Regions from separate parts of the Paenibacillus sp. FW101-FHT12H11 genome, predicted to be linked through region 2. Evidence: predicted binding sites of a transcription regulator. Region 2 holds the regulator's gene; each other region holds the start of a gene.

Region 1 (5,091 bases), on a different contig from region 2:
AAAATACAGATATAGGCAAAAATTCAAGCATTACTCTAAAAGAGATTATTGGAAATGAAGCAAGTCGTGAGCAAAAACAAACTCCCGATGAAGCGGTTATTAACCAGATACAATGGAAAATGTCAAATGACAAAATAATCTCAGCATCAAAGCAAAATATCATTGGGAGCTCAACGTTTGGAAAGAATAGTTTAGTTATAACCAAACTACCTGAGACAACTCTTCAATGGTATAATTTTGTGATACTTACGAATAAAGATCAGAAGTGGGACTTGTCAGGTGTAATTGATATGCCAATTGCTAAAACACTAAATAATGATAAGCGTGGACTTGCACTACCAATGGAAGAATTCGCTACTGCATCACTTGCTAGAGGCGGATCTGCTAAAAATGATATCTGGGCTTTTGCAAATGATAATAAATATGTTGTAATTGGAAAGTATCCCAGAGAGTCTATAGAGCCTGATAGCGGAACTGATAATTTAATTTTAGGTGAGCGTAAAGCATGGATAAAGACCGAAGTTAAGAATTCGTTTATCTTCTATTTCGATAAAGAATATCTTGTTTGGATTAGTGGAAATTTGACTAAAGATGAGATGATAAATTTAGTTAATTCTTTCCCCCCTGTTGAAACTGAGAAATTTCCAATAGCAAATTAGAAAAACCCCAACTAACTTCGGCTCAAGAAATGAAGTACTTGGGGTTATGGTAATATAAGCTTTTACCAAAGCATTGAACAAAGTTAAAGCCCGAGGAGAAGGTTTCCCCGGGCTTTTAATTATTATTCTATAACCTCAGAACAATACGCAAACACCCTCGACATGACTTCTCTTTCAAAATTATCTTTCACATAAAAACAATGACGTTTCCAGTCTAGAAGACGAAGAGCTCCGTCAATATCCCCTGCAATTGCATCATTAAACGCAGCATCAACTTGTTCCAAAGAAGGGACTCTTTGATGTTTACGGTGAAATCCAATAATTTTCGATAATTCACTACTCTTGAACTTCATCAATTAAGAATTATACCTCCATGTTTGTATCAAAAACAACAATGCGGTCATTTGCATCATAATCCATATCATTCACTTCTAAATGACTCAGCGTTTTCTCTTCGCCTGTCATTTTATGTCTTACTCTGTATTCCATAAATGCCATCTCCTAAATTACAAATTCCTCAAAGACTGGAAGCCGCATAGATCCAGAACTGTACCAATCCCTATATTTAACTCTGCAGCGCACCACAGGCTTGATATATACATAATCTTTGCTCTCACCACATTTAAAAGAATGGAAAACTGGCAGCATTGATTCACGAGCAGACTGGGTTATTCCAAGATCCATAGTGCCAATTTGACGGATACGTTGCCCTTCCTGATAACCAAGCAGCCAAGAACTTTGGTTCTTGCTATAACCGGTTATGTAAACCTCCGCAATTTGGTAGTTAATAACCTTTTGCCATGACCAGGAGCGTACACCTTTTTCGTATTTCGATTCTTTTTTCTTAATCACAATACCTTCAAGTCCATGCTGGCATACGATTTTAAAGAAATCCTTTGCGCTGCCTTTAATCGGCCGAACAATTCGATAATGTTCAGTTTCCTGTAGTGTCTCTTCAAGCAGCTGCTTGCGTCGCTCTAATGACAATCCAGTCACGTCTAAGCCATGGTGATACAAGATGTCGAAAGCCATGAATACAACTGGTTTACGCTTCTTACTAGATCGGAAACCTGCATTTGTTTCCTCGAAGTCCGCTCTACCCAACTCATCAAGGACAACAATCTCTCCATCGAGAATAGTCCCCTTCGGGATCGGAGGGTCGTGAAGCTCTGGATATTTTGCTGTTGCATTTGTGTTCTTTGTGTATAAGTTAAGCTCCTCCATGTTTGATACAATCAACCTAATGCCGTCCCACTTCAGTTCGGCAAATGTGGAAATACCATCAAACGGTTCATTGTTTCTAGCATATTGGAGAAGCATTGGAGGAATAAACATTTTCTTCATCACCCATAATAATGGTACACCTTAGAGCTATCTGTGACTAATGGAATTAGAAGGAAGCAAGGAGCAAAGTAAATGAAGAAATTAATTACCCCAAGTTCCTTTGTTTGTTTGAGTATAGCAACTGCTATCTCATTTCCAATGTATTACGTGCTTAGAAGAAGATGAAATATGCCGAGCACGAATTGTGTTCTTAGATTGGGCTTTTTTAAGCCAACTCGACAATAAAATGTGATGAATTTTTCCCCACTGGCTCTAATAGCTGGTGGGTATTTTTGTATTAATAAAAATCTCTTGCATAGCGAATACGTGTTCGGTATATAATAAAATGCAAACAAATGTTCTTATTTTGGGGTGATTAAATGAGTGTCATGACAAATGTTGAGACTGACGAGGATGTTCAATTAATCAAAGAATTTACTCTGCTTCCTATATTGCTTGATATGTTAGCAAGGGATTCAGAAGTGCTCAAGATTCACAAAGGTAAAATTATTTACAGTCATATTCTCTTTTATTTAAAAGAGGTTGAGAACGCCATTTATCCTGAAATTCAAAATATTAAAAGTACGATGAAGAATCGTGACATCAAAGTGTTGAACACATCAACGACGGCTCTAGGAATTAATGTTGAATATAAAGTTCGGGGATACGTCCACCATTTTACAATGCTAAGGAGCTTGATCAAGGCTGAACTTATGACAACATTAATGAGAATGCGGAGGTCGTTGTAAATGGTAATGAGAACGGATCGTACGATCTACCTCTCGGATTGCCAATCTTTTTATGCAAGCGTCGAAAAGGCTTCTCATCCAGGCTTAGATAACCTCCCGGTTGTCGTGGCTGGGGATCCGGCCAGAAGATCGGGTATTATTTTGGCTGCCTGCCCAATAGCCAAGAGCTTTGGAATTAGTACAGCACAGAGGCTTGGAGAAGCACTACAGTTATGTCCGAATGTGATTGTAATGCGGCCGCACATGCAACGCTATATTGATGTATCACTTGCGATTACGGATATTTACAAGGAGTACACAGACCTTGTGGAAGTATTTTCGATTGATGAGCAGTTTCTGGACGTGACAGGCTCGCTAAATCATTTTCGCTGTAATCCAGAAGAACTGGCAGCAATGATTCAAAAGAAGGTCGCGGCATCAACGAACATACGAATTCGTGTTGGCATCGGTCCTACTAAAATTCTTCATAAACAAGCAACGGACAACTTCGCAAAGAAAAATCAGAATGGTATTTTTACACTTGGTAAAGAGGATGTAGAACGTTTCTTATGGCCTTTAAGTGTAGATAAGATGTATGGAGTTGGGTCGCGCATGACGAGACATTTTGTTAATCTTGGCATGACCACAATCGGTCACGTTGCAAGGACACCATTGCATGTTCTCAAACAGAAGTTCCGTGCACGATTTGGTAAACAGTCAGACATTCAAGCGGAGGTCATGTGGCGTACAGCTAATGGTCTCGATGATAGTCCAGTCACGCCAGGAACGTTCAATGTAGCTCCGAAATCAATTGGTCACGGAATGACCTTGCCAAGAGATTATACGACGGCAGAAGAAGTAGATATTGTGCTTTTGGAATTAACTGAAGAAGTTTGCCGTGATGCGCGAAAGAAGGGTTATACGAGCGGAACCATTCATGTATTCTGTATGTGCTCACCGTACAATGCTCCTACCGGATTTAGTCAGCAGAGAAAAATGCCTTTTGCCACGAACAATACATTAAAAGTATTCGGATCAGTCCGTGAGATATTTCATCATAATTGGAATGGTCATCCGGTACGCAAAGTTGGTGTCACACTAGGGTCTCTTGATGACGAGGAAGTCACACAGCTGGACCTTTTCGAGGACGTGACGAAACTGCGTAAGCTAGATGGTGTATTGGATGGTATCAAGGATCGGTTTGGTAACACGGCCATTATTAGGGCTTCGAGTTTAATGAAAGCGGGTCTAGCAGCGGATAGAGCAGGCAAAATTGGAGGCCACTATAAATGAGTAAAAAATTAGAACTTAACGGACTTTGGGAGTCTAGCCGCATGATGCTTCCGCAGCATAAAGAAGCCGCGCTTAGAAATCGAAAAGAAAATCAACGAATGTCACGACCAATACGAGATGAGCAAGAAATTCAAAATATTTCATCAGTGCTGAGTTTGTCGCAGATGTATAAAAAACCACTTGTACTAACATTGTATGAAGAGTTTAATACTCGATCAGTTACCGGCATCGTAACGCGTAGTAAGCATGGTGAATTTCGATTAGACATAGTGGAAGCTCTTAGCGGAGCAGGGGATTGGGAATGGATCGCCTATAGAGATGTTCTTAAAGCTGAATTATGCGATGAATGGACAGAGGATGGAATGGTCGACCCATAAACAGATAAATTATTTAAGAGGGGTGACTGCTGAAAAGCCATAATCTTAATAATGAAGAATGATATCAGTCATCTATGGTACGGTTCTCCTGTACTGTCTGTATCGGCAAGTTTTAGGGACATCCTTGGGTGGATGGCCCATTTTTAAGTTCACATCATTCAACTATTGTCTCGTCATAATCTGCTTTAGGAGACAAGGTCATCATATCGTCTGGTAAAAGAGGGCTATGGCTCCAGAACCAAATGTCTTGTTTTCGATAAGTTTAAGATTGATCTTCTCCTTGAGACGTTGAAATAACGGCAGCCAATCCTGTCCTCATGGTCGGCTGCCGCGCTATCTTTAATCGACTATCGTTACTCGTGAAATAACGAACTATGATAAATTATTTATCACCAATTAACCATTGATAAATTCTCGAATGAAAAATTAAAAATACATAATAAATAAACAGGTACATAACAAATGAGTAAAATAAATTCCAATTATTATGCCATCTGATACCGACTTTTAGGGATAACCATTCAAAGGCTGTAGAAAATACCGCTATCCCAAAAAGATAAAGAATTTTTCTCCACTTTTTAGATTGGTACAGGTACATATTCAAAATTATAGTCGCTACTGCTGGATAAATTCCCAAATACACTAATAAGGCACTATATTCTACTTTATCGACGTCAAAAAATCCCCATGGTTTATAACGAAATCTGGCGT
Region 2 (5,091 bases):
GAGGATCATGATCTTTTTCTTTAGCTGCTCTTGAATCGGTGGTTTAGACATGAAATGACTCCCTTTCAACTTATCCTGAAGCGATAAATAATAAATAATCGACAAATTATGTTAAGATTTAGTGTAACAGAATACGGCTTCTATGAAAAGATTTTGAATTATCATAAAAACCTATAGGTTTTATCGGGTAAACTTATGATCATGCATCGACAGCGCACATCATTTCCACTATAATACAAGTATATTTACTAAGAAAGAGGGATGCTGCATGGCACAAATTAGAATTCGCAATACCAACGAACGAATCGAAGGCGAAGAGCAAGTCAAAGCCTTCTTGGATAGCCAAGAAGTTGTATATGAACATTGGGATGCGAACAAGCTTCCTGAAGCGCTGCGCGAGAAATTCGTACTGAATGATGAAGAGAAAGCTCAAATCATCAGCACGTATGAGCCGGAAATCCGTGATTTAGCGGCAAGACGCGGTTACGAAATCTGGGATGTTATCTCCCTTTCCGATGCAACACCGAATATCGAAGAACTGCTTAAGAAATTTGAGCAAGTTCACACACACACAGAAGATGAGATTCGCGCTATCGTTTCAGGTAAAGGGATCTTCATCATTAAATCCGAAGAAATCGGCTATTACGATGTTGAACTTGAGCCAGGGGATGTCATCTCGGTTCCTGAGAACACCAACCACTTCTTTACACTTATGGATAATCGTCAAATCGTTGCCGTACGTCTTTTCATCGAGAAAGATGGATGGGTCGCTTATAACGTGGAAGATCCTGCTTTTATCAAAGCCTAATACCTTATTTAGAAGAAAGCCCAACAGCGCAGGACTCACTGTCCAAAACGCCGTTGGGCTTTTTGTTATGCTCTATTAAGCATTAGCGATAATCGGTAAAACTTCTTCTAAGCGCGATACCTCATTCGCAGGAACAATCTCATCTCCACTTTGTAGTCCATGATGGTTGATCCAAATATTGCGCATGCCTACACGTCCGGAACCAAGGATATCCGTCGTCAGCTTATCACCGATCATGATCCCTTCTTCTGCATGAATCCCCAGAAGTTCCAGCGCATGGTGGAATATAGAAACATCGGGTTTACCCACTCCAAATTCCCCGGAAATGACAATATGATCGAAATAGGACGTAATCGCTGGCACGTCAGCTAATTTTTCTTTTTGAAGATCAGGCGATCCGTTTGTTAGGAGCAGCAGCTTGTAGTTACCCTTCAATGCGTCAAGTACACGGAACGTTTCTTCATAAACGTACGGGCGCTTGCGGCGTTCAGCAGGAAAAAGCTCGCCGAGCTTGTACCCCAGCTCTGCATCTTCTACTCCTAACGCGCGAAGCCCGCGAGTCCACGCTTCCGTGCGATAACCTGGTGCTAATGCTTGCAGCTTGCGGAAATTTTCATTTTCACCTTGTGTAAAATTAGCCCAAAGCCCTTCAAACGGATTAATGCCAATCATCTTGGTGAATGGAAAAGGTTCATAGGATTCGTATAAAGCACGGGCTTCTTTACGAACAGCAGCTTCCAATTCTTCCGGATTCACTGCCGCGTGTTTCGCCGCCTCCGAGCAAGTTGCTTCAAAAGCTTCTTGTACACTGCGGTCATCCCACAAGAGCGTATCATCTAAATCAAAAAGTACAGCCTTCAACGTCATCATTCATTTCCCCTTTGAATGTTGTTTCTATGTGAAAAAGCAACTACTCTTCGTCCGTGAACTTGATGGAATCAAGTTGAACTTTAAGATTGCCTCGGAAAGCCTCAATATATTTTTTTCTCAGTTCATTTCGTTCATCGATTTCCGCATCCGATAAGCCAACGGTTTTCGCTTTACGAGCAAGCTCATTAATGCGCTCGATGTTTTTTTCCATACTGTCACTCATAGTGATCCTCCAGTTCAAAAATTCAATATGACTATTACTTTGCCATCCCTCTAGTGGAATGTCAAGAAAACAACTAAAAGAGGCATAGGAATAATTCCTAGCCTCTATTCGTCTATTTCCATTCCATAGGATAGTAATGATTAAGGGAGCAATAAAACCTGTCCTTCTTTCAAGGAGCTCGTAGTTAAATGATTTTTTGTCTTAATCTCATCTATATAGGAACGAATGTTCTCTCCATCTTTCTTATGAGCAGTCGCAATACCCCAGAGCGTGTCCCCCTCTTGAATGACAACTTGCTCCTGAACAACTTTCTTAGTTTCAGCGTGATTAGATATACTGCCCGTCGGTGAAGACGCCGCCGCATAAGCTTGTACCATGGCACCGAATGAGAAGACAGTCCCCAGAATTAATGCAATAAAAAGAAATCGAATGATTGTTTTCGTATTACGTGATTTGGTTGCAATCCCTTTGGACGCGGCAGTTGATCTATGAGGTGTGCGTGAATTGGTAGTGTGTGAGTAGGCCATATACATGAATAATCATCCCCCAAACATTTGTTCTGTTTTTAGAATAACACGAACACATGTTTGAGTCAACGATTTATTCGAACTTATGTTTGTACGAACTCGGGTTCTATGTTATACTTTGGGTAATGATTCCCAGTATTGGAGTGATAACTATTGAGTAAGATTTCGCAGCGTCAACAAGCTATTTTAGAATACATTAAGAACGAAGTGAAAGATAAGGGTTACCCGCCTTCCGTACGCGAAATCGGCGAGGCTGTCGGACTAGCCTCCAGTTCAACCGTACACGGGCATTTGGAGCGTCTTGAGAAGAAAGGTTTGATTCGTCGCGATCCAACCAAACCTCGCGCTATCGAGATTCTTGGCTTAGACGGCGCCGAGACTCATTTCGCTGTTTCCGTTGCACGCGTACCGCTCGTAGGTAAAGTTACCGCCGGGGTACCGATTACGGCGACAGAGAACATCGAAGACTACTTCCCTCTTCCAGTCAGCATGGTCGGAGACAACAATGTGTTTATGCTTAGCGTCCTGGGAGACAGTATGATCGAAGCCGGTATACATAACGGCGATTATGTTATCGTCAAGCAGCAGCAAACAGCGAACAACGGTGACATCGTAGTCGCGATGACGGAAGACGACGAAGCGACAGTCAAACGTTTTTACAAAGAGAAGGATCATATCCGCCTTCAACCGGAAAACTCTGCTTTGAAGCCGATTCTGCTCAAGAATGTTACGATTCTAGGCCGTGTCATCGGATTATTCCGCGATATGTAAGACTAAAAAGGACCGTCAGGTGAATCATCCTGACGGTCCTTTTAGGTGCGCGCGAATCCAGCTAAGGGTCCACGAAAAGGATAAGGGAACTTAAGTACTCTATTTGGAGAGAAATAGCCATTGTAATCTCGAAAAGGAACTACAGAACTTTATTTGACGTCCAACAATCGTTTTACAAGTGAAATCAACAGATTAGCGAATGAACTGCTGTTCCCCCCCACTAGTGGATGAGGTGCTTTTTCAAACATATAAGGGACTATAGTTCCCCTATAAAATCAAAAAAACCGAAGGACAAACCATCCCTCGGTTTTATTACTAATTCAAAGGCTTAAAATGCAAGCGCCCAATTCCCCTGACGGAAAATTGGCTCCAGACTGCCATCCTGAAGCACACCGTCAATCTCAAGATCAGACGTCCCGATCATGAAATCCACGTGGATCAAGCTAGTGTTTCCGCCTCTTACTTTCAGCTCCTCGTTGGATAAAGAAGCCCCATCCTTCATATTGATTGGATAGCAGCTGCCCAAAGCAAGATGGCAGGAGGCATTTTCATCAATCCCTGTATTGTAAAAAATCCGTTTTAGATTGGATATCGGCGAATCATAGGGAACAAGCGCGACTTCGCCTAAATAACGAGCGCCTTCGTCCATTTCCAATAATCTAGTCAAATGCTCATGGCCGACCTCTGCCTTATAATCTACGACCTTCCCGTCTTCGAACCTGAACGAAAACTTATCAACCAATGCGCCATTCACATTCAGCGGCATGGTACTTGTTACCGTCCCGTTAACGCCAGTCCGTTTGGGCATCGTAAATACTTCTTCCGTCGGCATATTCGCAACAAAGCGAATCCCTCTTGCGTTCGCTTTATCCCCGCCAAGCCAAATGTGGCCAACTGGCAGCTCTACGCGCAAATCAGTCCCTGCAGCCCGATATTGCAGCGCTGCATATTGCTTATCGTTCAGCACCTTGCGAACGCGCTTCAACTGCTCAATATGTGCTCGCCATGCGCTAACCGGATCATTTTCATATACGCGATTGAAACGGAAAATTGCATCCCACATCGCATCCATCCGCTCTTCTTCAGGAAGATCCGCATACACTTTGGAAGCCCAAGCAGTAGTAGGAGCTTTAATCAAGCACCAGCTGAACGTGCTCGTTCTTACATATTTTTGATACTTAGAACGTGCTGTCGCCATCGCCTTTGAAGCTCTGGAAATCACACCAGGGTCAATGCCGGCGTACAAATCTGGATCTGGCACCTTAATATTCAGAAGTGCGCCGCCATTCTCAACAAAACGCTCCAACATATCCGTGTACCACACCGGGTAGTAGTCGAGTGCATCATCATGAGCCGTCTCTAAGCGCGCACGCGTCAGGAAATCATCTTGCCAATTCACCTGCACATAGTTCGCACCAGCCTCATAAGCTTTCTTAACAATTAGCCGCGTCAAGTCCAAGCATTCCATTGGCGACTCAATCATTAGATCTTGACCTTTGGTCAAATTAACGCCAATTTTTACCACTAGTTCTGCATATTTCTCTAAGTTGACTAAAAAATTATCCATGAGTTCCTGCTCCTTCGCATGAAAAAGCCCATCAGTTCAGGACGTGCCTGAATCATGACGGGCTATCTTATCTAATTTTCAAACGTTGCTGATGGTCTTAGTATAGGGACAGATATTGATCTCTTTCCCATTGGTGAACCTGTGTGCGGTACATATCCCATTCGATTTCTTTGAGCTCATAGAAATGTGCTAAAGCATGCTCGCCTAGTGTATCACAGATCACATCATCACGCAGCAGCTCGTCCAAAGCTTGTTTCAAGTTGAGTGGCAAGCTTGGGATGCCTTGGCTTTCTCTCTCTTCTTCCGTCATCACATAAATGTTGCG
Region 3 (5,091 bases), on a different contig from region 2:
ATTATGAATTATTTATTGATATTTATAATTATATATCTAGCTATTTTTACTAGAAATTATCTATCTAAGATTTTCTCTCGAAATATCTCTGTAAAATATTTAATAATTAGTTCCTTGTACAGGTAGTAGTACTTGGACCAACGATATTTATTATAAAGGAGTTTAACTTTTCAACCTTTTTGGCTTATACGTTTTTTGGTGTTAGTTTGATTGTGACTCTATTTGTAGATAGTAAAATAGAAAAACTTTATTTACAAGAATAGAACAATTTCAGGGAGGCACAGAATGCTTAAAAGAGGTGTGCCATTTTATTTATTAATGCTAGACTTGCTCCGTTTGCAAAAACTCAGGAAACAAAATAAAGCAGCCTATTCCATTCGGGATAGGCTGTTTCTCAACATAAACGTTATTGTAATAAAGCAGAGATTAAGATTATGGCTATGCATATCACGAATACGATAAGAAGTGCTTTCCACTTTTTTGTTTCTGTAGTTCGGAAATACGAAACAACTGATTCACGGCATAGATAAAATAGTAGAAAGCCATCAAAGGCAGAGCGTACACCATTTTTCAGATAATAACTTGTTACATTTTGTGAACTAACACCACCGTATTGTTCAACAAGTGATGGTATAGAAAGCATTGCATTCATATTTCTTGTGATTTCGTAAGCGAAATAAAATAACGCGAGCCACCAACCCCACTTCTTACCAAGGAACATTCCAACTGCGGTTGCAAGACTAAGAACTCCTAAAAATGTGACTGCTGCTTGAAAGAAGTAGCTCGATACTCCAATTAATGAAGATACATCATCCAGCCTGCTAAAAAATGCAACCTGTGCAACTAGAACTATAACAGCTGCAATGGCGATCCAAATAGCTAGTAAAGTAATACCAACTGGTCGATCATATGAATACTCCATAATTTCTTCTTTGTTTGACTTGGGTGCAAAATAAGACAATACTGTTCCTCCTAGAATAATATTTTTCATTGTATCATTAGCACTAAAATGTAACAATGTGGAAATTTTAATATAGTAAGATCTGTGCGATATCTTATTTTTTGAGGGATATGTTCTTAGTGTAATTTTAATCTTACTAGATCCCGCAATGTGATACGATAGATGTTAGATATTTTGGCAGTGTTCAATAAGTTAAATATTAATAAAGAGCAAAGGAAAGATGATTTTGAACCTAAAAAAAATTACTATTATATTTTCAATTACATTAGCGTTTATTCTTGGTGGCTCAATTGGTGTTAGGGCAGATTCAGTATTGGAGTCGATTTCTGCATATCTAGATCATAGTTTTAAATTAAATTTGTATGGAACAGATTTTGCATTAAAGGATTCAGAAGGTAACAAATTAGAGGCAATAAACTATAATGGAAGCACATACCTACCACTTCGATCTGTAGCAGAAGCTACAGGTATGAAAGTAAAGTGGGACGAGGTAGAAAGAACAGCAACGTTAGAAAAGAATTCAATAGTACTTGCTAATTTAACAGCCACAAGTGGAGTTAAAATTAGTGTCGATGGGCTGTGGAGTCCATCTTATATTACAGAGCTTAAGAAAATTTATAGCAACTGGTATATGGGAGTTCTATTTGAGACTACACCAATTGATGATAAAAATTTTAAAGATGTTATTGCAATGAAAACTAAAGAAATTAAGAGTTATTCAAAAATCATTGAAATGAAGGACATGAATATTGGAGATTTAAAAGGGACTTATATTGATTTTGAAGAACCGGATTCTCGAAGTAAGGTAGTGTACTTAGAAAGCAATAATTCAAAGGAATATTTTACAGTTCAGGTATTTGTTGAAAAAAGCAAATACAGCGATGAGAACAAAGATGCTTTTGATAAAGTCATATCAACATTTGAAAGATATAGATAGTTGTGTTTGAAAGAATAATTGGAATAATTATTTATGGTGAACCATCAAAATTTTGAAGGAGGATCTGTTGATGGTGAAAATTCAGTTGAGTAACATCACTTTTATAGACAACAAACGTAGTGAGTAAATGTGTCGGAGTAAGAGATATTACGGCGAATCCTCCTTTTATAGGATTGTATAGTGGTCCTCCATTAAAAATATTGTTTGAATCAGAAGAGGAATTTGCGGACTTTAGAAATAAAATTCATAATTTTGATTGGCTAACTCTAGATTTAAGTTAGGTATAAATTTAATTATTTTTAAAGAGTCGCTGACATGCGGCTCTTTTTGTCGTACAAGTGCTACCGAGAAATGAAGGGATTAATAATATGAACTTAGAAGCGTCCTAAGTGGTGCTTATCTTTATAACTAAAATCCGACATAACATAAGGGGATTTAATTTGAGAATCGAAACTATACAAATTGAACATATAAATGCAAATGGCTGGAACTCAAACGAAATGGACGATCATATCTATAGATCTTTAGTTGAAAGTATCCGGAAACACGGTGTGCTGCAGCCGATCCTAGTCCGTAGCGATATGACGAGCGTTAAGGGCGAGAAGCGTTGGCGTGCTGCTAAAGAGTCCGATCTTACTGAGCATACTTGTGTTGTTGTTGAGCAGATTCCGTTTGGGAACAGCAGTCAGCACGGTGATATTGTAATTATATTTTTGTTATTAGTTGGTTTGTTTTGGGAGTCTTAATCAAAATGTCCCCCGCCGGCTCTATTGCCTGGTGGGGATTTTTGTGTTTACAAAAACCACTTGCATAACGAATACATGTTCGGCATATAATATAAAACACAAACACGCGTTCCTATTTTGAGGTGATTAAATGAGTGTCAATACACATGTTGAGACTGACGAGGATGTTCAATTAATCAAAGAGCTTACACTGCTTCCAATATTGCTCGATATGTTGTCAAGGGATTCTGAAGAGCTCAGGGTTCACAAAGACAAAATTATTTATGGTCATATTCTGTTTTACCTAAAAGAAGTCGAGAACGCTATTTATCCAGAAATACAAAGCATTAAGAGTAAAATGAAAAAGCGTGATATTAAGGTGTTGTATACATCGATGACTGCTTTAGGTATTAACGTTGAATATAAAGTTCGTGGTTATGTCCATCATTTCACAATGCTTAGAAGTTTGATTAAAGCTGAACTCATGACAACTTTAATGAGAATGCGGAGGTCATTGTAATGGTAACGAGGGAAAAAAGCGAACGCACGATTTATCTCTCGGATTGCCAATCTTTTTACGCAAGCGTCGAAAAGGCTACACATCCTGGACTCGATAATCTTCCTGTCGTTGTGGCCGGCGATCCTGCCAGAAGATCGGGAATTATTTTAGCTGCATGTCCAATAGCTAAAAGCTTTGGCATTAGCACGGCTCAGCGCCTTGGAGAAGCCCTGCAGCTATGCCCAGATGTTATCGTAATGCGCCCGCATATGCAGCGTTATATTGATGTATCACTTGCCATTACTGATATTTACAAAGAATACACCGATTTAGTAGAAGTATTTTCTATTGATGAGCAGTTTCTAGACGTGACAGGTTCGCTGAATCATTTCCGTTGTACGTCAGAAGAACTGGCAAGCATGATTCAAAAAAAGGTCGCCGCGTCAATGAATGTGCGTATTCGTGTTGGCATCGGTCCAACTAAAATCCTTGCTAAGCAAGCAACGGACAATTTTGCAAAGAAAAACCCGAGTGGTATTTTTACGCTTGGGAAAGAGGATGTAGAACGTGTCCTATGGCCTTTAAGTGTGGATAAGATGTATGGAGTTGGGTCGCGTATGACTCGGCATTTCGTGGCTCTTGGCATGACAACGATAGGTCATGTTGCTCAAACACCATTGCATTTACTTAAGCAGAAATTTCGTGCGCGCTTTGGTAAACAATCGGATATTCAAGCGGAGGTCATGTGGCGTACAGCTAATGGTCTTGATGATAGTCCAGTCACGCCTGGCACATTTAATGTAGCTCCAAAATCAATTGGTCACGGAATGACCTTACCACGAGATTATACGACGGCAGAAGAGGTAGATATTGTTCTCTTGGAATTAACGGAAGAAGTTTGCCGCGATGCACGAGCGAAGGGGTATACGAGCGGAACCGTTCATGTATTCTGCATGTGCTCACCATACGATGCGCCTACAGGCTTTAGTCAGCAGCGAAAGATGCCCTTTGCTACAAATAATACTCTGAAAGTTTTCAAGTCAGTTCGAGAGATCTTTCATCGTAATTGGAATGGGCACCCAGTGCGTAAAGTTGGCGTTACGCTAGGATCGCTTGATGACGAGGAAGTTACGCAACTTGATCTCTTTGAAGACTTAACTAAGCTAAGGAAGCTTGACAGCGTTCTAGACGGAATTAAAGACCGTTTTGGCAATACGGCAATTATTCGCGCTTCCAGTTTAATGAAAGCTGGTTTAGCAGCGGATCGAGCTGGTAAAATTGGAGGTCATTATAAATGAGTAAGAAATTAGCACTTAACGGACTTTGGGAGTCCAGTCGAATGATGCTTCCTCAACATAAAGAGTCCGCAATTAGAAATCGAAAAGAGGCTCAACGCATATCACGACCTATACGAGACGAGCAAGAAATACAGAACATATCAGCTGTGCTGAGTTTATCGCAGATGTACAAGAAACCAATCGAACTAACTTTATACGAGGAATTCAAGATTCGGAAAATTACAGGCATCGTAACGCGCACTAATCATGGTCAATTTCGTTTGGATATAGTAGAGCTCAATGGCGAGGCAGTGGACTGGGAATGGATTGGATACAGAGATGTTCTGAAAGCAGAATTAACTAATGAATGGACAGAAGATGGAATGACCGAGATATAAAAAACATACGAAGCATGCTACTGAAACAATTAGCCCATGGGTAAAAATCCCAAGGGCTTTTTCAAACACTAGAGTTCTGTAAATTGGTATTAGTGTCATTTCGCTTAGTGATCATTAATTATCCGTACTTTGTTGAGTAAAAATGTTTTCGGTAATGTGTGCCTGGTCAGTTTTTAACTTTTCAATTATGTCCCTCATCTGTTCAGTAGCAGGGGCCGTTAGACCGATGTTCAACGTACCTTTAAGCTCGTTTACATGGAGTTCTTGAATTTTGTAGGTAATATTTTGAGGCAC
Region 4 (5,091 bases), on a different contig from region 2:
TGTTCCAGCTTCTCTATCAATTGCGCGTAGGTTGTTCGGTCCCACGGGAATTTCCCGATTGCTTTTAACGATTTCTCATCAATCTTGACAATTTTGATCCGATCCTCCGGTTGGCGTTCTTCCACAGATTTGGCTTTACGCAACACATCTTGAAGGGGACCCTCAATAAAATAAAATAACCCGCTCGAGTTCACCGTGTAGAAATATGTCGACAACAGCATCAACACAAGTCCCGCTGCCAACGTATTGATCCATTTCTTTTTACCCATAAGAGCCTCCCCATGCATACTAGCTTCATTGTAAGATGGAGGAAAACAATTGGCAATGAATTGTTACAAAAAAATACAAATTGTAGCAGAAAAAAAGCCCGATCCCTTTGCAGGAACCGAGCTTTTTCGACATATTGTGGAACGCGCCACAAGTTGGGTTATGATTAGTTAAAAGGTGAATCCGCAACTTTGATGGAATCAGTTGGGCAGCCATCTTGTGCATCCTGTAGATCATCGAACAGATCTTCAGGGATTTCAGTTACCCCTTTGTTACCATCTCCATCAAAAATCACTTCTGCCAAGCCCTCATCATCGTAATCATAGATGTCTGGTGCTGTAGCTCCGCAAGCGCCACAAGCAATACAAGTATCTTTATCAACGAATGTATACTTTGCCATAGTTTAACTCCTCCTCATTTTATCCTCATTGTAAAATATAATATAAATGAGGACAAAGTTCAAACCTTAAAATTGTTCTGCCTTAAAATACCTTTCAACAAAGTCTGCGAGAGCAACAATGTCATTCAAATCAAGCTTTGGCAGGGTTGAGAACCGAGAATCCAGCGCCTCCATATCCGTTGCAATCGCTATAGGCTCGTGTTCTAGAGCTTGAATAATTTCACTCTGCTCTATTGTACGAAAGACAGCGATCTTTGGATGCTTTTCCCGCTTAAATCCTTCAACAAAAACATAATCCATGTGAGCATAAGCGTTGATTTGCTCTTGCAAGTCAGGCTTGCATTTTTTTTCATAGACATGAATAGAATCAGTAGAGATTGTTACGACAGCTTCCGCACCGGATTGCGCAAAAATTGTAGAATCTGCTCCGGATGCTTCCTTATAGTGTCCATGTGCATCATGTTTCAATACAGCGATCTGCTTGCCGCGGCGTTTCATTTCAATGACTAGTTTAGCAATCAAAGTCGTTTTGCCGCTGCCGGAATATCCGGCAAAACCGATACAATGTGCCATAATCCCCTCACTTCTCCTCTTCCTTATGAAGCGGATTATTTTTCAAATGATCCATCTGCAAGGAAGTTCCTCTTGACTTATGATTTCTAATAAAAGCAGAAGGGTCGTCACTCATCATACCCGCGGTCAGAATCGCGTTCTCGCCAAACTTATCCCGGAGTCCATCCATGATTTTATTTAAATTTTCGCGTTTTGGCTGCTTCTCGTAATCAAATAAATCAAGCTGCACGAACGTCTCTTCTTTGCTCGTTAGATTTTGCAAGGTAATCCCCAACAACCGGACCGGGTTGCCGTCCTCCCATTGATGATCGTACAGTTGGCAGGAAGTTCTGTAGATGTCATCCATATGCTCCGTCGGCGTAGGCAAAGTAACGGATCTCGTAATCGTCCTCATGTCCGGATCACGAATGGTGATTTGGATCGTGGACGTCATCAATTCCTGCTTCCGAAGCCTTCTTGCCACCTGATCGGCAAGATTCAAGAAAACGCGGTGAATCTCTTTTCTTTCTATATAATCCCGAGGCAGTGTTGTCGTATGGCCGATAGATTTACTTTGCTCTTGCTCAGGGTTAACCAGCGAGTTATCGATCCCATTCGCCGAACGCTTTAGATGTGGGCCCAAAACGCCAAAATGCTTACTTAGCAGCAGCTCGTCACCCTCCGCCAGTTGCCCGAGTGTGAAGATGCCTAGCTTTGTCAGCTTGTCCGCCGTCTTTTTGCCAATCCCGTATAAATAGTTGCACGGTTTGTCCCATAAGACAGTTGGCACGTCCCGGAGGCGCAGAACAGAGATGCCATTCGGTTTTTTCATATCCGAGCCCATTTTAGCTAATAATTTATTTGGTGCAACGCCAATGGAGCAGGGCAGCTGCAGCTCCTTCATAATCCTTTGCTGGATTGTCCCGGCAATTTCAAGAGGGGTACCAAACTGTTTGGATCCGGTAATATCTACAAAACACTCGTCAATCGACATCGATTCGACCATGGGAGAATAGCTGTAGGCGATTTGCATAAAACGTCTTGAAAAACTGCGGTACAATTCAAAATCAGGCCGGATAAGCATCAAATCAGGGCATATTTTCAAAGCCTGTCCGACCTGCATGCCTGTCTTAATTCCCATCGATCGGGCCACATAAGAGGAAGTTACAATGATCCCTCTGCGGAGCTCCACACTTCCGGCAACTGCGATGGGTTTCCCTCTATATATGTCTGGCTCGACAGCCTCATGGACCGAACAATAAAATGCATTCATATCAATATGCAAAATAACTCTGCCTTGCTTGGGATAGTGATGCTCGACCGTCGTCATTTCACAACCCCTTCCATATTCAAAAAACTAGATGAAAGTCATTTTCAGCATACAAAAAAATATGGGTTCAAGCAAACGCATTTTTGAGTTATGATGTCTTTACCCGTAATATTATGTTATAATCGTAAATTATACATTAGCGCTTTAAAGCAAGCATATTAACCTACACATACGTAACCAAGTCATTTTTGCCAGCTTTTGAAGGAGGAACCCATGCCAACATCAGTCAAAATCTTCGACACTACCCTACGAGACGGAACTCAAGGAGAAGGCATCAGCTTATCTGTTGAGGATAAAATTAAAATTGCCCGGAAGCTCGATGAGCTTGGGGTTCATTATATTGAAGGCGGATGGCCGGGCAGCAACAGCAAAGACATCGAATTCTTTGAGCGTGTCCGCGATATGAAGTTCACCAATGCCAAGATTACCGCCTTCGGAAGCACAAGACGCAAAGATTCCGTTGCTTCAGACGATATTAATCTGAACAGACTTGTTGAATCAGGTGCGCAGGTAGCAACCATCTTCGGGAAATCTTGGGACTTCCACGTGCATACAGCCATTCAAACGACACTCGAAGAAAATCTGGCCATGATCTATGACTCCGTACTTTTTTTGAAAAGCTCCGGATTAGAAGTCATTTATGATGCAGAGCATTTCTTTGACGGTTACAAAAACAATCCTGAATACGCTTTGCAAACGATCAAAAAAGCCCAAGATGCCGGTGCAGACTGGATCGTATTGTGTGATACCAATGGAGGTTCGCTCCCTGGTGAAGTAACCGCAATCGTGACCGCTGTGAAGCAGCATGTATCAACGCCTGTTGGCATTCATGCGCATAACGACTGCGAGTTAGGAGTAGCCAACAGCCTCGCTGCCGTTCAAGCCGGTGCCGGACAGGTTCAAGGTACGATTAACGGCTATGGCGAGCGCTGCGGGAACGCGAACTTGAGCTCAATTATCCCTAACCTTCAATTGAAGCTGGGATACCACGTAATCACCGAGGAACAATTGAAAACATTAACACCGGTTTCCAGGTATATCAGCGAAATTGCCAACATGCATATGCCGATTAATCAACCTTATGTCGGTAACGCTGCATTCGCCCACAAAGGCGGTATTCACGTATCTGCCATCCTTAAAGATGCAAGCACGTATGAGCACACGAAACCAGAGCTAGTCGGCAATAAACAGCGCGTCCTTGTCTCAGAGCTTGCCGGCCAAAGCAACGTGCTTGTCAAAGCGCAAGAACTCAACTTAGACTTCGATAAAGAGCCTCTGAAAACCAAACAAGTGATCGAGAAGATCAAAGATCTGGAACATCAAGGCTACCAGTTCGAGGGAGCGGATGCGACACTTGAGTTGCTGCTGCGTGAAGCATTTGAAGGACTTGAAGAAATTTTCACTTTAGAATCGTTTAAAATGCTTGTTGAGAAATCCGCGAACCAATCCGTCGTATCGGAAGCCATCGTCAAGGTTAAAGTGCATGGCGAAACGATCTACACCGCGGCAGAAGGAAATGGTCCCGTCAACGCCCTGGATAACGCTTTACGCAAAGCGCTTATCCAATATTACCCGGATATCAAGAACATCCACCTATCCGATTATAAAGTTCGTGTCCTTGACGAGAAAGACGCAACAGCCGGTAAAGTTCGCGTCCTGATGGAAACGACAGACTTTAACACGACATGGAACACGCTGGGGGTATCCAGTAACATCATCGAAGCCAGTTGGTATGCGCTTGTTGACAGCTTGCGCTATGCGCTGATCAGCAGACAACGTGTTGAGCCGGCCAACAGAGAGCAGAACGAGCGACTTGGTTTGATCAATCACTAAGACTAACACACAGACAAAAGCTGCAAATTCGCCCTATGAGGCTAACTTGCAGCTTTTTTTGTCATCCCTTGATGAGACCCGCGATCTTCTTATCCAGTTCTTTTGGCGAAAGCACGTGAATAACTTCGCGGACGACACCATTTTTATCAATCAGAAAACTCGTTGGAATCGCAACAACCCGGTACGCATCCGCGTTCGTTCCCTGCTTGTCCAACAGCACCGGGAAAGGGTATTTATACGTTTCCACGAACTTTTTGATATTCTCCATTTTATCCCCAGGCGTCACATTCACCGCATACAAGTCAAACAGTCCTTCGTATTTGTTATATACATTCACCAGATCCGGCGCTTCTTCCTCACACGGACCACACCAGGATGCCCAGAAATTAACGAGCAAAGGTTTCTCGCGCGGACCGCCAATCGTGTACGCTTTTCCATCAAGCCCAGTTAAGGTAAACGAAGGGGCAAGGAAATTCACCTGAGGCGCTTGTTCTGTTGGCATTAGGGTCTGTTTATTCTTATGCTGGGCGTTTTGATAAATAGCTATCCCGGCTAATACGACGACCAATACAATCACAAATACATTCTTCTTCAAAAATGTGTTCACCTCCATTGTCTATATTATCTCCAATCCAGCCTAATTTCCAACATCGGCAAATCAACAAAGTATGCTTTCCCCATTTACGGGAAAAGTAAGTCTACCAATTGC

Evidence for each region. Region 2 encodes LexA, which represses DNA repair genes until DNA is damaged. Its sites were predicted from a motif close to CGAACATATGTTCG; they were not measured.
Region 1: the regulator LexA is predicted to act here: its motif matches at 2,303-2,316, upstream of AC3WTJ_RS30305 (YhjD family protein).
Region 3: the regulator LexA is predicted to act here: its motif matches at 2,713-2,726, upstream of AC3WTJ_RS28100 (YhjD family protein).
Region 4: the regulator LexA is predicted to act here: its motif matches at 2,622-2,635, upstream of AC3WTJ_RS22020 (DNA polymerase IV).

Annotation. Positions count from the first base shown of each region.
Region 1 is NZ_JBYTCO010000011.1:97,781-102,871, reverse strand. Features, by position in the region: gene AC3WTJ_RS30325 (hypothetical protein) at 1-659, shown strand, start outside; gene AC3WTJ_RS30320 (hypothetical protein) at 782-1,015, opposite strand; gene AC3WTJ_RS30315 (hypothetical protein) at 1,023-1,148, opposite strand; gene AC3WTJ_RS30310 (ATP-dependent DNA ligase) at 1,161-2,003, opposite strand; gene AC3WTJ_RS30305 (YhjD family protein) at 2,363-2,731, shown strand; gene AC3WTJ_RS30300 (DNA polymerase IV) at 2,732-4,003, shown strand; gene AC3WTJ_RS30295 (YolD-like family protein) at 4,000-4,380, shown strand; gene AC3WTJ_RS30290 (CBO0543 family protein) at 4,763-5,091, opposite strand, start outside.
Region 2 is NZ_JBYTCO010000002.1:469,354-474,444, forward strand. Features, by position in the region: gene metH (methionine synthase) at 1-51, opposite strand, end outside; gene AC3WTJ_RS07810 (1,2-dihydroxy-3-keto-5-methylthiopentene dioxygenase) at 269-808, shown strand; gene AC3WTJ_RS07815 (HAD family hydrolase) at 884-1,675, opposite strand; gene AC3WTJ_RS07820 (DUF896 domain-containing protein) at 1,719-1,901, opposite strand; gene AC3WTJ_RS07825 (LysM peptidoglycan-binding domain-containing protein) at 2,042-2,434, opposite strand; gene lexA (transcriptional repressor LexA) at 2,582-3,199, shown strand; gene AC3WTJ_RS07835 (aminopeptidase) at 3,528-4,766, opposite strand; gene glnA (type I glutamate--ammonia ligase) at 4,864-5,091, opposite strand, start outside.
Region 3 is NZ_JBYTCO010000010.1:3,598-8,688, reverse strand. Features, by position in the region: gene AC3WTJ_RS28115 (hypothetical protein) at 407-961, opposite strand; gene AC3WTJ_RS28110 (stalk domain-containing protein) at 1,188-1,898, shown strand; gene AC3WTJ_RS28105 (ParB N-terminal domain-containing protein) at 2,339-2,644, shown strand; gene AC3WTJ_RS28100 (YhjD family protein) at 2,775-3,143, shown strand; gene AC3WTJ_RS28095 (DNA polymerase IV) at 3,143-4,420, shown strand; gene AC3WTJ_RS28090 (YolD-like family protein) at 4,417-4,797, shown strand; gene gerPC (spore germination protein GerPC) at 4,912-5,091, opposite strand, start outside.
Region 4 is NZ_JBYTCO010000006.1:481,202-486,292, reverse strand. Features, by position in the region: gene AC3WTJ_RS22035 (CHASE2 domain-containing protein) at 1-269, opposite strand, end outside; gene AC3WTJ_RS22030 (ferredoxin) at 434-667, opposite strand; gene mobB (molybdopterin-guanine dinucleotide biosynthesis protein B) at 734-1,240, opposite strand; gene AC3WTJ_RS22020 (DNA polymerase IV) at 1,248-2,549, opposite strand; gene cimA (citramalate synthase) at 2,763-4,382, shown strand; gene AC3WTJ_RS22010 (TlpA family protein disulfide reductase) at 4,444-4,977, opposite strand.